3 regions of the Pseudarthrobacter sp. RHLT3-21 genome follow, and region 1 is predicted to be linked to each of the others. Evidence: predicted binding sites of a transcription regulator. Region 1 holds the regulator's gene; each other region holds the start of a gene.
The links. The regulator HrcA, encoded in region 1, represses chaperone genes, less so after heat shock. The targets are predictions, from matches to a motif close to TTNGCACTCGNNNNNNNCGAGTGCNAA.
Positions count from the first base shown of each region.

Region 1 (5,369 bases):
AAGCCAAATCAGCGTGGCGATGACGGCGAAGATGTTTCCCACCACCGGAATGAAAACCAGGACGTTGGCCACCAGCGCCGCAATGGTGGGCGGCAGGCTGAAGTTCAGCGCTTCCTTGGATTCCTGGGCGGTAAACGGCCCGCGCTCACGGAAAATCAGGTAGATCAGCAGCGACGGAACACAACCGAGGATCCCGCCAAAGTGTGCCAGCGTGGCCCACTGGCGATCTTCGCTGGCCGTCAGGGGCAGCGCATTTGCCGGAACGCCCTGGTACTCGGAGCGGCCCTGGCCGCCGTGGTCGTCCCGGTGCTCGCGTGCGTTTTGTGCCACGGTTTTCTTCCTTCGAAAGTGCAATGGTGCTGGGTTGGAGTATGCCGGACTGAAGCAACGGCAGCCTCCGCAATACCAAGAATACTGGTTCGGCCACCAAATGCCGCCGCCAGCAGCCGGATTCGGCGCTAGGGGACCGTCAGGAAGTCGATGACTTCCTCCACTCTCCCGAGCAGTGATGCTTCCAGGTCCGCGTAGCTGCGGACAGCACCGAGCAGCTTTTGCCAGCCAAGGCCGATGTCTTCCTTGGTGGCGTGCGGCCAGCCGAACGCTGCCAGGATGCCGGTTTTCCAGTCCTGTCCGCGGGGCACCACCGGCCATTGTTCGATGCCCAGGACAGCGGGACGGATAGCCTGCCATACGTCAACGTAAGGGTGCCCGACGATCAGGACATTCCCGGCCGCGCCGGGGGAGGCCATCACGTTGGCAGCGATGCGCGACTCCTTCGAGTCCGGGACCAGGTGGTCCACCAGGACCCCCAGCCGCCGGCCCGGACCGGGACCGAAGGCTGCCACCGCCCCCGCCAGGTCATCTATGCCGTGCAAAGGCTCGACGACGATGCCCTCGACGCGGAGATCGTCACCCCAGACTTTTTCCACAAGTTCGGCGTCGTGTTTTCCCTCTACCCAGATTCTGCTCGCCTTGGCCACCTGGGCCCGCTGGCCGGCCACACGGACCGAGCCGGACGCCGTCCGGCCGGCGGCCACGGCGGCTGGCTGCCTGGGCGCCGGGGGAACGAGCCGGATGGGCTGTCCCTCCAGGAGGAACCCGAAGCCAAGTCGGAAGGACCGGGACTTTCCGCGCCGGTCTTCGAGGGCTACGACATGCATGCCGCCGGACTTCTCCACCCGGGTCACAGCCCCCACCCAGCCTGACTGGGCGTCTTCGAGAACCATGCCGCGTTCCACGGGAACCTCAGGGAGTTCGCTTCTGACGGGCGCGGTGATCTCCTGCGGACCCCAGTTCTGGTAGTGCATGGATTGATTCCGCCTTGCCGCTAGATCCTGGCCCGGAATTTCGCCCGGAGCGGTACCAATGCTAACAACGGGGTGACTCATATTAGACTGTTAGCACTTAGGCATGTCGAGTGCTAACCCTGCAGTGACCACGGATGGAGGTGGAGTATGAGCGAGCCGCGCAAACTCGAAGTACTGCGCGCCATCGTGGAGGACTATGTGCACTCCCGCGAGCCAGTGGGTTCCAAGGCGCTCGTGGAACGCCATCACCTCGGAGTGTCCAGCGCCACCATCCGCAACGACATGGCGGCCTTGGAAGACGAAGGCCTGATCACGGCCCCGCACACCAGCGCCGGACGGATCCCCACGGACAAAGGCTATCGGCTTTTTGTGGACCAGATTTCAGCGGTAAAGCCGCTGTCCCAGGCGGAACGGCGTGCAATCCAGTCGCTGCTGGAGGGTTCAGACGATCTGGACGACGTCCTGGACAGGACCGTCAGGATGCTGTCACAGCTGACCAACCAAGTCGCCGTGGTCCAGTACCCCCATCTGAGCCGCGCCACCATCCGCCACATCGAATTCGTCCTGCTCGCGCCCCGGCAGGTCCTGGTGGTCCTCATCGCCACCACGGGCAAAGTCGAACAGCGCGTGATCGACGTCGGCCAGGACCTCGGCGACGACGCCATCGCCGCCCTGCGGACACACTTCCTCGGATCGTTGGCGGGCACTTCGCTGAGCCGGCTGACGCCGTCGCTGCCGGGAGTCGTTTCCTCCGTCAGTCCGGGTCAGCGCGCGGCTGCCCAGGCTTTGGCCCAGGGTCTGGAAACGCTCGCCCACAACAGCCGTGAGGAACGCATGGTCATGGCCGGAACGGCGAACCTTGCCCGCTCCAACGTGGATTTTCCGCTCAGTATTGGACCAGTCCTGGAAGCCCTTGAGGAGCAGGTTGTCCTGCTGCGCCTCTTGAGTGATATGGCACAGGATCCCAGGGGCGTGGCAGTCAGTATCGGGCGTGAAAACCCTTACGACGGGCTCGCGGAAGCCTCCGTGGTGGCCACGGGCTACGGACCTGACAGCACCGCCAAGATCGGTGTGCTGGGCCCCACCCGGATGGACTATCCCACCACCATGGCCGCCGTCAGGGCAGTAGCCCGTTACCTTTCAAGAATTCTGGGTCCGTAACAACACCACGGTCCAGGCACGAAGAGCAGTGCCGGCAGCCCGGCTGCCGGCAGTACAACAAGGAAGAGATACGAACTTTGAGCAGCCACTACGACGTCCTCGGAGTCTCGCCGGAAGCCACCGGGGAAGAGATCAAGAAGGCCTACCGCAAGCTGGCCCGCACTCTTCACCCGGACGTCAACCCCGGGGACGATGCATCGGACCGCTTCAAGGCCGTGACCCATGCCTATGAGGTACTTTCGGACCCGCAGAAGCGCCGGATCTATGACACCACCGGCAACGAGAACGGCACCGACAACGGCTCCGGCGGCGGCGGATACTCCGGCCAGGGCTTCGCGTTCCAGGACATCTTCGACACGTTCTTCGGTGCCGGCGGCACCTCCGGCCCCGCGTCCCGGGTCCGCCGCGGCCAGGACGCGCTGATCAGTGTCCGGATCGAACTCCGCGATGCCGTGTTCGGCGTCAACCGGAAACTCGAAGTGGACACCGCTGTCACCTGCCCCACCTGCAACGGCTCATGCTGCCGCGAAGGAAGCCACCCTGTCCGCTGCGATATCTGCGGCGGCAGCGGCCAGGTCCAGCGCGCGGTGCGCTCCATCCTGGGCCAGGTCATGACGGCGGCCCCGTGTGGCAGCTGCGAAGGCTTCGGGACGGTCATCAAGGACCCCTGCAACGAATGCAGCGGCCAGGGCCGCATCCGCAGCCGGCGGTCGCTCACCATCAAGGTGCCGGCCGGTGTTGCCACAGGCACCCGGATCCAGCTTTCCGGGCAGGGCGAAGCGGGCCCGGCCGGAGGACCGTCCGGGGACCTGTACGTGGAACTCCGGGTCAACAACGACGCCACCTACGCCCGTGACGGTGACGACCTGCACGCCACGCTGCACATCCCGATGACTGCCGCCGCACTGGGCACTGAGCTGTCACTGGAAACCTTCGACGGGCTGCAGGAGATCGACGTCAAGGCGGGGACACAGTCCGGGGAGATCATCACGCTCCGTGGACTCGGCGTGACGCACCTGCGCGGTTACGGACGCGGGGAGCTGATGGTCCATCTGCAGGTGGAGACACCGGCGAAGCTGGATGCCGCGCAGGAGGATCTCCTGCGGCAGTTGGCGAAACTGCGGGGCGAGCAATTCACGGAAGGCAAGCTGGCGGCCAGCGGCGGCGTCTTTGCCAAGCTGCGGGACCGGTTCGGTAACCTGTAGCGGTGAGCAATCCCGTATTCTTCACCGGTGCCGGGTCGCTGGACGAGCTCGTGCCCGGTGGTCGCTTTGTCCTTCAAGGGCCGGAGGCCCGCCATGCCGTGACCGTGAAGCGGCTCGCACCCGGAGAAGCGGTGGACATCGCCGACGGCGCCGGAAAGCGGCTGACGGGAACTGTTGTTTCGGCGTCGCCCGCGGAGCTCACCGTGGAATGCTCCGCCCTCGTAGTGGAGCACCAGCCCGATATCCGGCTCGTGCTGGTCCAGGCACTGGCCAAGGGGGACCGCGATGAACTGGCCGTGGAAACGGCAACTGAACTGGGGATCGACGCCGTAGTTCCCTGGCAGTCCGAGCGGTCGATCGTCCGCTGGAAAGGTGAGCGCGCCGCCAAGGCCCACGCAAAATGGCAATCCGTGGTCACTGCCGCCGCCAAACAGGCACGCCGCGCATGGATCCCCGAGGTGCGCGCCGCCGTCGAAACGCCTGGCCTTGTGGCGGCCGTGGCGGCAGCGGATCTGGCTGTAATCCTGCACGAAGACGCGGTCCGGCCGCTCCGTTCTGTCCTGGAATCATGGCAGGCCACCCAGGCTGACGCCGGGCCCCTGGAAATTCTGCTCATCGTTGGCCCGGAGGGCGGAATCAGTCCCCGCGAAGTCACTCGGCTTTGCGACGCCGGTGCCGTGACGGCGCTCCTGGGACACCACGTCCTGAGGTCATCCACGGCCGGACCGGCAGCGGTTGTTCTGGCGAGCGATGTGTTGGGACGCTGGACTGCTCCGGTATTCTGAGGCCGCCTGCTACCGGACGTTGAAGTTCCGCGTATCCACATTCAGCTCCGGGTCGCTGCCGGCCGCATCCACCTGCGAAACGCGGAGCTCGTAACTCCCCGAGGACAGGCTAAGGGCAAGCGTAAACACTCCGGATTGGGCCGCTTCGGCCGCTGCGGTGGTCTCCCCGGTCAGGTAGGGCGTCTTGTTCCCGTTCGCTTCGGCCCGCAGGATCTGCCAGCGGAGCTTACCGCCCGGAACGGTGCTGCGGCCGGTGATCTTGACGCTTCCGCCGGCCAGGTCCGTCCCTTCCTGCGGATCGATGATCCACACGGGCGCGACCATGCCGGCAGCTCGGGACATGGGGTCGCCGAGCTGGACGTGGTCGAAGGCAACGTAATCGGTGTGGCTGTCCACCAGGATCCTGACCTGAATCTGCTGGCCCGAGTCGATCAGGCCGGAACTCGCTGCCGCTGCCGTCGCGGTAAAGACCAGCTGCTGAATGGCGCGACCGGCCATGTCGGCATCGAGATTGCTGTTAAAGGCATCCTCCGAGATGTCGACGGTGATGACGTTCTTGCCCGAGATGGACGAGGCGAGTTTCTCAGGATTCTGCCAGGGCGTGAAGAAGTCCGGGTCCAGCGGCTTCTCGGACATCATGGCCCGCAGGGCGCGGGTCACCGGATTCTCCTGCTCCGGAACGTCCCGGAATTCCCTGTACAGGAACACATTGCTGTTGCTCCGGCCAATCCAGTAGACCGGTGCCTTGTTAGATGACTGCGTGGTTTCCAGGGGCGCGCTGGTGGAAGGTGCCCCGGGGGCTCCCGTGGCGGCCGGGCTGGAGTTTGCCGTCAGGTTGGGTTCAGGGCTGGGGTCCGCGATGCAACCGGTGAGAAGGAGAAATGCTGGCAGGAGACCCAGGAGACGTTGCG
Region 1 covers NZ_JBWZCI010000015.1:58,199-63,567, reverse strand. Annotated here, with positions in the region: gene AC50YA_RS15590 (DUF4870 domain-containing protein) at 1-330, opposite strand, end outside; gene AC50YA_RS15585 (DUF3097 domain-containing protein) at 459-1,307, opposite strand; gene hrcA (heat-inducible transcriptional repressor HrcA) at 1,455-2,468, shown strand; gene dnaJ (molecular chaperone DnaJ) at 2,546-3,673, shown strand; gene AC50YA_RS15570 (16S rRNA (uracil(1498)-N(3))-methyltransferase) at 3,676-4,458, shown strand; gene AC50YA_RS15565 (GerMN domain-containing protein) at 4,468-5,369, opposite strand, start outside.

Region 2 (5,369 bases), on a different contig from region 1:
ATCCGGTGCAGGCCGAGGGCCTGGAAGCAGTGGTCCGTTGCCATAGCCACGGCCGTGGGGGCGATGCCATGACCGGCGCGCCCCTGGTCAACCCAGTACCCCAGTGTGGCCATCATGGCCGAACCCCACACAATCGATGACACAGTGAGCTGGCCAACGATGACAGGGGCGGCCAATCTGGGCGTGCGCTCAGTGATCAGGAACGGCAAGGCCGTCCCTTGGGCGGCTTGGATTTTCAAGGACCGCACCATCTGCCGGTAGTCAGGCAGCGCACCGCCAGGTGCCGGGTTGGAGGCTTCCCAAGGCGCCAGCCACTCGCTGTTGCGCCCCCGGACCTGGGTCCATTCCTTCTTGTCCCGGTACCGGATGGGGCGCAGGATCAGGTCGCCGCATTCGAGTGTCACGGGCCAGATGGGTCCGGGGCGCACGGCAGCTATTTAGCGAGACCGGCTGTGAAGGCGGGCAGCCACTCCCTCAGGCCAGGGCCGAGGTCGTCGCTGTCAATGGCGAGCTGGACGCAGGCCTTGAGGTAGCTGAGCTTATCGCCGGTGTCGTAACGGCGGCCCCGGAAGACGACGCCGTAAACTCCGTACCCTTCGCCTTCGCCGGCTGCCAGTTCCTGCAGGGCGTCGGTCAACTGGATCTCCCCGCCCCGGCCCGGGCCGGTGTGCTCCAGCACGTCAAAAACTGCCGGGTGGAGGACGTAGCGGCCGATGACGGCCAGGTTTGAGGGCGCATCGTCTACGTCGGGCTTTTCGACGAGCTTGTTGATCCTGACGTAATCTTCACCGGCGATGGCCTGCACATCGGCACAGCCGTAGGCACTGATCTGGGAGGGTTCCACCTCGATGAGGGCCACCACGGATCCGCCGGTCTTGGCCTGGACTTCGATCATGGTGCTGAGGAGTTCGTCCCGGGCATCGATCAGGTCATCGCCCAGGAGGACGGCAAACGGTTCGTTGCCGACATGCTGCTTTGCGCGCAGGACTGCGTGACCCAGGCCGTTGGGGTCACCCTGGCGGACGTAGTGGATGTCACCGAGGTTGCTGGCTGCCTGGATGGACTCAAGTTTGGCCAGGTCGCCCTTGGCTTCCAAGGTGTCCTCCAACGACGGAACCCTGTCGAAGTGGTCCTCCAGGGCACGCTTGTTGCGTCCCGTGATCATCAGGATGTCGTTAAGGCCGACATTGACAGCCTCTTCAACCACGTACTGGATGGCCGGCTTGTCCACCACCGGGAGCATTTCCTTGGGCATGGCTTTTGTGGCCGGCAGGAACCTGGTACCGAGTCCGGCAGCGGGAATAACGGCCTTGCGTACTGTCTGCTGAGTGGTAGTCACTGGACTAATCTAACGGAGGGACTGATCATTCAGTAATTATTGGTGGGCTCCCGGGCCAGCGCGCCGCAGACGCCGCAACGGCCACACTGAACGGCAAGGAAGGAGCAGCATGTCCGAAGGCAGCAGCCAAGCCAAGGCGGACATCCGCGCACGCCATCGTGCGCGCCGCGCCGCGACGGACGCCAGCCAACGCGACGCGGCCGGCGCCTCCCTTGCCGTCCACGGCGCCGCATGGGCCGAACAGCTGACCGGTGGGACGCCGTCGACCTTTTGCGCCTACCTGGGAGTAGTCCCCGAGCCGCCCACGCTGCCCCTCATCAGCGAACTCCACGGGCAGGGCCACACAGTCCTGCTCCCTGTCTGTGAGCCCGGCCGCCGGCTGAGCTGGACGCAATGGAGCCCCGGCGCCGAGTTTGTCCGCAGCCGCTATGCCCCGGTGCTGGAACCTGCCGGACCACGCCTTGACCTCGGCATCATGGCCTCCGTTGCCGCACTCTTCATCCCCGCCACGGCCGTGGACAGGGACGGCAACCGCATAGGCCAGGGCGGCGGCTACTACGACGTTCTGCTGGGCTCCCTGGCGGGGGACGGCCTGGAGATCCCGTTTGCGGCAATAGTCTTCGATTCTGAACTGCTCCCGGCCGGAAGCATTCCCGCCGAAGACTTTGACCGGCGGGTTCCGGCTGCCCTGACCCCCTCAGGCTTGATCCGGCTGCCCGACCCCGCCTGACGAAAGGCTGGTTTCGCGGGGTGATAGAATTGGCACTCAGGCCCTGGGACTGCTAATGGACGGTTGCCGTTCAGCGCAGCACAGGACCTCTCGTTTGCCCCAGAGGAGGATCACCAGTGCCCACTTATGCCTACGCCTGCAAGGATTGCGGCCACGCCTTCGACATTTTCCAGTCGTTTACGGACAGCACCCTGACTTCATGCCCGGAGTGCAAGGGCGCCGTGCGCAAGAAGTTCAACAGCGTTGGTGTGGTCTTCAAGGGTTCCGGTTTCTACCGGACCGACTCCCGGGATGCCAAGGGAAGCACTGTTTCGGCTGCCCCTTCCGCCCCCGCAGCCGCACCGGCGCCGGCACCTGCCACGGCCGCTGCCGCCAGCTGACCTCCGGTCTAAAAAGACGTACGACGCCGGCAGCACGGTTGTCCACATAGGCACCTTTGCCGCTGTCGGGTTTGGTTGCCGCTACGTAGCGTGGTTCCTATGCCCGCTACCTTCTTTCGTTCCAGCCGCGGATCCGCCCCGCCGGGACGCCAGCTCCGCCGCCCGCTCCCGTCAGCACGCCCCCGGGGCACGCGCAGCCACAGGCTGTTGTCGTGGCTGGGCCGGAACCGGCGTCTTGCGATAGCCCTCCTGCTCAGCCTTGCTGCCGGGATCACCGTCCATCAGCTCACTCCCCCGCCCGCCGATACCATCTCGGTAGTGGCGGCCGCGCGGGATCTCCCCGCCGGAACGGCCTTGTCAGCCACAGACCTGACGGCAATGAAAATCCCGCCGGGGTTGCTGACCGCCGGGTCCCTGTCCGACACCAGGGAGGCCGCGGGAAAACAACTGGCAGCCCCTTTGCGGAAGGGCCAACTGGTGACGGACTCCCTGCTGCTGGGACCCGGTCTGTTGACCGGAACGCCTCCAGGCTCCGCAGCCGTGCCCTTGAGAATGGCCGATCCTTCCTCCATCCAGCTGGTATCGCCCGGGCAACTGGTCAACGTAGTGCTGACCGGGGCGAACGGCTACGACCAGCAATCCCCCTCCGAAGTGCTGGCTTCATCCGTTCCGGTCCTCTGGACGTCAGGACAGGGCGGCAAGACAGGTCAGTGGTTGGGCACCGGTGAGACCGACGGATTGATCGTCGTGGCAGCAGCCCCGGAGCAGGCTGCCCGGCTGGCGGGCGCCTCCACCCAGGGCAAGCTGTTTTTTGTCCTGGTGGGACCCGAGGGCCGGGCCGGGTGACGCCGTGGCAGCCTGGAACTCAGCCCCAGTGGGGCGGCTTGTTTTCCTTCAGCCATGCGTCGTGATCGTTGTCGGGGCCATCGCCCCAGCCTTTCGGGTCATCCTCCGCGGCCTTGTTGGGCAGGATACCCGCGGTGCCTGCCTGCTGGCGGTCCGGCACCGCCGCGTTCCCGGCGCCTGTAGGGTCCGCCTTGTTGCTACCGGATGTCTCTGCCTGATCGGCGTTCCGTGGGGTTACAACAACCGCCTCCTCACTGGCCAGGCGTTCGGCCTGGTCTTCGTTCCTGTCGTTTTGTACGTTCCCCAGCGCGAGGGAGTCCATGTCCTCGTCGAAGAATCCGCCCGAGGCCGTCCCTCGTCCGGGCGGCAGAACATTCTCAAGGCCCAGATAGCCGGCGATCCGGTCCGCGCAGGCGGACGGGTCCGTAAAGACTTCGATGGTCCACAGCGGCATGTACCGCCAGCCCATCCGTTCCAGCAGCTGTGGGCGGAGCCGGCTCCGTTCACGGACGCTCATGGTCCGGTATTGTTCCGTGCCGTCCGATTCGATAGCCACCGGCCGCGGAATGTCGGCGTCGTCCTGGCCCATGGTGCTGAGGGGGTCTGCCGCCGCCACCACGTCAATGACGCCGTCATACTGGTGCCAGACGCGCGCGCCGCGGGCACGCAGCCGGTCGCCAAGATCGGCGACGAGGGGATCGGCTCCAAGCGCCTGCTCACTGGCAGCGGCCCGGGACGCCGGGGTGCCGAGATCGGTCTTTCCCGCAATCTCACGGTTCAGGAGTTCGTAGAAGTCCACCGCGCCGTAGGACAGCCGGGTGTGATCGAGGTCTTCGGGCTGGAAACACGTCAGGACGTGGAGCGAACGCCGGGCACGTGTCATGGCCAAAGCGAATTTCTCCCGCCCGCCCTCAGCGGACAGCGGACCGAAGTTGTGCAGCGCCCGGCCATGCGGAGTACGGCCGAACCCGGGCGAGAAGATCACGTGGTCACGGACCAGCCCCTGCGCCCGCTCAAGGTCAACCACCCGGAACGACTCGGATCCTGCGCTGAAGAAGCTGGCCAGCCCCGGGTGGTTCGGGAGCTGAAGGCGAATGGACTCACCGATCCGGGCAGCATGGCGAAGGCTGGCGGTGACCACTGCCAGCGACGTGCGTGGCCGCGTCCGTGCGTGCTCAAAGACCAGCTGCACCACCCGGTTAACCTCGGCCACCACGGATTCGACGCCTTCGTGGTCGGCGCTGGGCAGCCCCGTGCCGTCGGGCAGGTACTCAACCAGGAGCGCCCTGTCCAGCCCTGTGGCCGACTGTCCTTCCGGGAGCCTGCGGAGGGCGCCGTCGTAAGAGTTCTTGCTCAGCTGCAGGACCAGGTCCTCGTCAACCGCGCGGTAGACAAAATTCAACCGCCAGACAGGCAGGACGCCAGACAGGGCCGAGTACGCGCTTTCGACGCGCTGGTGGGCCGCTTCACCGGCGGCCAGCCGCTCGACGCCCACGGTGAAAGTCCGGGGGCTGGCGATCTTGGCATCACCGAAAGCTATGACCTGCCGGGCGCGGGCGATGGCGGGAAGAACGGCCTGCAGCGACGTTGCTTCGGCGTCCAGGATGACAACGGCGTCGAAGCGCTGTTCGGCCGGCAGGAGCCCGGTCATGAGGTAGGGGCTGACCGACCAGACGGGCACCAGCATGGGGACCAGCTCGGCGGCCTGGGCCGTCAGCGCGGCGAGGGTAACCCGGCCGTCCTTGAGCAGGCTCCTGAGCAGGTGGGCCTGGCGCGGGTGCTCCGCAAGCGCGGCCCGCCACCGTTCGGACAGGTCCCAGCGCAGGCGCGCCGCCCCGCTGGCAATATGGGCGTTGTCCGCGAGCCGGTATTCGGCCTCAAGCTGCCGGAGTGCGTCCCCGTCAGACATGGCCAGGTAATCGTCGCCGCTGATCATCGCTTCCAGCGCGGACTGCCACCAGGCCAGCTCAAGCTCGGCGGCGACGGACTCCGCTGGAACCTCCCGGTCCGCGAGATCGGCGAGGAGTTCCCCCAGCCCGTGTTCGCGCATGTTTTCCACGAGCAGCGTGCGCTC
Region 2 covers NZ_JBWZCI010000004.1:16,929-22,297, forward strand. Annotated here, with positions in the region: gene AC50YA_RS05790 (GNAT family N-acetyltransferase) at 1-428, opposite strand, end outside; gene galU (UTP--glucose-1-phosphate uridylyltransferase GalU) at 434-1,339, opposite strand; gene AC50YA_RS05800 (5-formyltetrahydrofolate cyclo-ligase) at 1,449-2,069, shown strand; gene AC50YA_RS05805 (FmdB family zinc ribbon protein) at 2,186-2,449, shown strand; gene cpaB (Flp pilus assembly protein CpaB) at 2,549-3,295, shown strand; gene AC50YA_RS05815 (AAA family ATPase) at 3,315-5,369, opposite strand, start outside.
Region 2: a site for HrcA is predicted at 2,099-2,125, ahead of AC50YA_RS05805 (FmdB family zinc ribbon protein). Genes of this name have one in related genera too.

Region 3 (5,369 bases), on a different contig from region 1:
GACTTGGCGTTGAAGCCGTTGTTGGTTTCGAGCTCGGCAACCTTGGCGGTGACAACGTAGCCGTCGAAACCGGCGTTCTGGGCGATCCAGCGAAGCGGCTGGACCAGTGCGCGGCGGACGATGCCCACAGCAGCGGCGGCGTCGCCTTCGAGGGCCTTGACTGCAGGATCCTCGTCGAGGGCCTTCAGTGCGTGGATCAGTGCGGAACCGCCACCGGCCACGATGCCTTCTTCGAGGGCGGCGCGGGTGGAGGACACTGCATCTTCGATGCGGTGCTTCTTTTCCTTCAGCTCAACCTCGGTGGCTGCGCCGACCTTGATGACGCCGATGCCGCCGGCCAGCTTGGCCAGGCGCTCCTGCAGCTTTTCGCGGTCCCAGTCGGAATCGGTGCGGGTCAGCTCGGCGCGCAGCTGGGAAACCCGGGCTGCGACGTCTTCTGCGGAACCGGCGCCGTCAACAATGGTGGTGTTGTCCTTGGTGACCGTGATGCGGCGGGCGGTACCCAGCACCTCAAGGCCAACCGAATCCAGGCTGAGGCCCAGTTCGGCGGAGACAACCTGCGCACCGGTGAGGGTGGCGATGTCCTGCAGCATGGCCTTGCGGCGGTCGCCGAAGCCCGGAGCCTTGACGGCAACCACGTTCAGGGTGCCGCGGATGCGGTTGACGATCAGCGTGGACAGTGCCTCGCCCTCAACGTCTTCAGCAATGATGAACAGCGGCTTGGAGCTCTGCAGCGCCTTCTCCAGCAGCGGCAGGAAGTCCTGCACGGAGGAGATCTTGCCCTGGTTGATCAGGATCAGGGCGTCTTCGAGGACAGCTTCCTGGCGTTCGGAGTCGGTCACGAAGTACGGCGACAGGTAGCCCTTGTCGAACTGCATGCCTTCGGTGAGGACCAGTTCGGTCTGCGTGGTGGAGGACTCCTCGATGGTGATCACACCATCCTTGCCGACCTTGCCGAAGGCCTCGGCGAGGAGCTCGCCGATTTCGTCGCTCTGGGCCGAGATTGCTGCCACGCTGGCAACCTGCGTGCCTTCAACCGGGCGTGCGTTCTCGAGCAGGCGGGCTGCAACGGCTTCTACGGAAACCTCGATGCCGCGCTTGATCTGGCCCGGAGCGGCGCCAGCCGCAACGTTGCGCAGGCCTTCCTTGACCAGGGCCTGGGCGAGCACGGTGGCCGTGGTGGTGCCGTCGCCGGCAACATCGTTGGTCTTGGTGGCTACTTCCTTGGCCAGCTGGGCGCCAAGGTTTTCGTACGGGTCATCCAGCTCGATTTCGCGGGCGATGGTGACGCCGTCGTTGGTGATGGTGGGTGCCCCCCACTTTTTGTCGAGGACAACGTTGCGGCCGCGGGGGCCGAGCGTCACCTTGACAGTGTTGGCGAGCTTATCGATGCCGGCTTCAAGCGACCGGCGTGCAGCGTCGTTAAACGCAAGCTGCTTTGCCATGGTTTTGTCCTTTCAAGACAGAACCCCGCGCAGCTGACCAGCGGAATGCATGATCAGCGGCACGGGGATCCAAAGAGTTACTTTACGACGATCGCCAGAACGTCGCGGGCGGACAGCACGAGGTACTCGGTGCCACCGGTCTTGACTTCAGTTCCGCCGTACTTGGAGTAGATAACAACGTCGCCAACAGCTACGTCGACAGGTACGCGGTTGCCGTCTTCGAAGCGGCCGGGGCCTACTGCAACAACTTCACCCTCCTGCGGCTTCTCCTGTGCGGAGTCCGGGATAACCAGGCCGGAAGCCGTGGTCTGCTCGGCTTCGAGCGGGCGGACAACAATACGATCCTCAAGAGGCTTAATAGAGACCGACACTCGGACCTCTCCTTCTACGTCAGCAAATTCATGGACAGTTGAGCTGCTTCGCCGTGGCTGGCAAACCGTCGTCGCGGTGCCGGCAGCAGCCTGGCTGGCAGCTCTTCATGTATTAGCACCCTCCTAGGGAGAGTGCTAATGATGACTCTATGTACTGGTTAGCACTCGGTCAAGGCGAGTGCCAGAATTATGTCTCCGGCGAACAGACTTTTACCGGCCGGTGAGGTCCTCAAAATCCACGTCCTCGTCGCCGTCGTTCTCTTCATCGACGGTGCCCCGCCGCAGGTACAGCACCACGGCGCCGCCTACGGCAGCCAGCAGCGAGACCACCAGCAGGATGATGCCGCCTACGCGTGCCCCGGAGTAGAGGCTGCGGATTTCCTGTGCCTCGTCCGTAGCGTCCTGGATGTCCTTGCCGCCCACGGAGTAGACGGTGGCGTTGAACGTGTCCAGGAAGAAGATGATCACGAGCAGCGCGACGCAGACCACGGCCACTGCGGATCCTGCAATCAGCGCGGGGCGGGCGAACTTCACCAGGTCCGTGTTTCTGGCTTGGGGTAGTCCGGACGGCTGGGTGCCTGCACTCTCTTCCATGCCTTCAACCCTAGCGGGAACTGGCCGCGGGGCCACCTCCACTAGGCTTGAACGCATGGCTCAAGCACCGCAGGACCAGATCGCCCCACTGCTCACGAGCGAAGGCTGGGAGCTGCTGGCGTCCCTGGGCCCGTACCGCGAGGACAAGGCCTTTGAGCTCAACGCGGCCCTCCGCAAGGCCGGGCACTCCCCCGCGCTGGTCTCCGCCGTCCTCACCCAGTCCCGGCTGCGCACCAAGGCCGAGCTGAAGTTCGGGGAGTTCGCCCGGAGCATGCTCTTCACGCAGGCCGGGCTGGAACAGGCCACTCGGCTCACTGTTGCCGCCCGGCATGCCGAGCGCTTTGCGCAGGCGGGCGTCCGCCACGTGGCCGACCTCGGGTGCGGCCTCGCCGCCGACTCCCTGGCTCTGGCGTCCATGGACATCACCGTCACGGCAGTGGAAATGGACGAGACCACGGCCGCCTGCGCCACGGTCAACCTGATCCCCTTCCCCAACGCCACCGTGGTGCATTCGGACGCCACCACCGTTCCCCTGGACGGGGTCGACGGCGTCTGGCTGGATCCCGCCCGCCGGGTCACCTCCACTTCGGGTACCAAGCGGATCTGGGATCCTGAGGCGTTTTCGCCGCCGCTGTCCTTTGTGGAATCGCTCGCTGCCACCGGGCGCGCCGTGGGAGTCAAAATGGGCCCAGGTATGCCGCACGAATCAGTGCCCGCCGGCTGCGAGGCGCAGTGGGTGTCGGTGGGCGGCGATGTCACCGAGGTTTCCCTGTGGTTCAACTCCGTGCACCGGCCCGGAGTCCGCCGGGCGGCGCTGCTGCTCGGTCCGCAGGGTGCCGCCGAGCTGACCAGCGCCGAAGACTTCGACGGCGGTCCGGCCGCGCCGGTGGGTCCGGCGGCGGGCTACCTGTATGAGCCCGATGGTGCGGTGATCCGCGCCGGCCTGGTGGCCGACGTCGCGCTTCAACTGGGCGGTCACCTGCTGGACGAGCACATCGCCTACATCTGCGCCCCGGAACTGGTGGACACACCGTTCGCGCGGGCCTACAAGGTCCTGGAAGTGATGCCGTACAACGTCAAGGCCCTCAAGGCCTGGGTGAAATCGAACGGCATCACGGTGCTGGACATCAAAAAGCGCGGCACCTCGGTAACCCCGGAGGAACTGCGCAAGCAGCTGTTCGCCGGGAGCAAGAACGCCGGCAAGAAGGCCGGACAGAAAACAGCCACGCTGGTCCTGACCCGCATCGGGGAGGACCGGGTGGCCATCTCGGTGGAACCGGTCTGACGCAGCAGACTCTTCTGAGGCCGGGCCTTATTGGGCCCGCATAAAGTCCTCGGCGGCCCGGACCTGCTCGTCGGTGGGCCTGACTCCGGTGTAGAGCACAAACTGTTCGAGCGCCTGGATGGTGGCCACCTCGGCGCCCGTGATGACCTGTTTCCCGGCGGCGCGGGCCGCCGTGATCAGTGGCGTCTCGGCCGGCAGCGCCACAACGTCGAACACCACTTTGGCTGCCGCAATCACATCTTCAGGGAAGGACAGGGAGTCCACTTCCGGACCGCCCGCCATACCAATAGGCGTGACGTTGATGATCAGGTCCGCGGTGCCGCCGTCGAGCGTTGCCTTCCACTGGAACCCGTACTGCTCAGCGAGCGCCCGGCCGGTGCCTTCGTTGCGGGCGATGACCGTGACGTCCGTGAAGCCGGCGTCGCGCAGGGCCGCGACGGTGGCCTTGGCCATGCCGCCGGCGCCCTGGACCAGCACCGAGTAGTCCGTGGGCACGGCGTTGCTGGCCAGGAGCTGCTCGACGGCGGTGTAGTCGGTGTTGTAGGCCAACAGACGCCCGTCGGTGTTCACGATGGTGTTGACCGAATCGATGGCTTTGGCGGAGGGATCCAGCTCATCCACGAGGGCCATCACGTCCTCCTTGTACGGCATGGACACCGCACAGCCGCGGATTCCCAGACCCCTCACGCCGGCGATCGCCTGGGCGAGGTCGGTGGGGGCAAAGGCCTTGTAGATCCAGTTCAGGCCCAGCTGGTCGTAGAGGTGGTTGTGGAACCGGGTCCCGTTGTTGCTGGGCCGGGCCGACAGCGAAATACACAAGGTCATGTCTTTATTCAGAATGGGCACATGTCCATTAAACCCGTCTCCCCCAACTAGGTCGCGCTAACAGTCGTTTTGAGACCTCAAAACGACTGTTAGCGCGACCTAGTTGGGGTGGGTACGTGCCGTTACGGGCAGCCCGTCCCGGCCGGATAGCTTCCGACGGCGGCGGGCAGCTTCCCCGGGGCAGCCGCCTTGCCTGCCAACACGGCAACCAGGGCGTCAAAGGCACCCGGCGTCCGGCCGTACAGCGCGATTTTCACCGGCGCGCTGGAATCCTGCAGCGGCCAAGGCGCATCCAGTGCCACGGCGACATCGCCGCCGACCGGCCGCCCGGCGTAGCCGATGAGGCTGACCAGTGGGCCCGCCCCGGTGCCGAGCCCGGCCTTCGCTGCGGCCGCCTCGAACCGTGCCCTGTCCTGCGGTGATCCGCCGGCAATCCGGAGGCTTCCCTGGACGATTGGCGCGCCGCAGTGTCCGGACAGCACGGTGACTGCGGCCGCGGAGACCCGCGCCGAGATGTCCCCGCCAGTGCCGGGGGCGGCTCCCGCGGGCGCAGCTCCCGGCGGCGGGGCGACGCGGCCGCGCCAGGTCATCATGGTGGCCACACGGTTGGCCGCTTCGTCCAGGCGTGCCGCGGGCAGGGTTCCGGCGGTCACGGCACTCACGATGGCTGCGTGGGCCTGCCCCACGTCCGTAGGCATCAGAAGCAGGTCCGCTCCCGCGGCGAGCGCCGCCGTTGCTGCGGAGCCGCCCGGGTATTGCTTCTGGACTGCACCCATGTTGAGGGCATCGGTCACGGCCACGCCCTTGAAGCCCATGCCGCGCAGCGCAGCATAGGTGGGGCCGGACAAC
Region 3 covers NZ_JBWZCI010000004.1:43,905-49,273, forward strand. Annotated here, with positions in the region: gene groL (chaperonin GroEL) at 1-1,445, opposite strand, end outside; gene groES (co-chaperone GroES) at 1,523-1,816, opposite strand; gene AC50YA_RS05905 (hypothetical protein) at 2,027-2,410, opposite strand; gene AC50YA_RS05910 (class I SAM-dependent methyltransferase) at 2,466-3,695, shown strand; gene AC50YA_RS05915 (shikimate 5-dehydrogenase) at 3,723-4,541, opposite strand; gene AC50YA_RS05920 (glycoside hydrolase family 3 N-terminal domain-containing protein) at 4,643-5,369, opposite strand, start outside.
Region 3: a site for HrcA is predicted at 1,975-2,001, ahead of groES (co-chaperone GroES). Genes of this name have one in related genera too.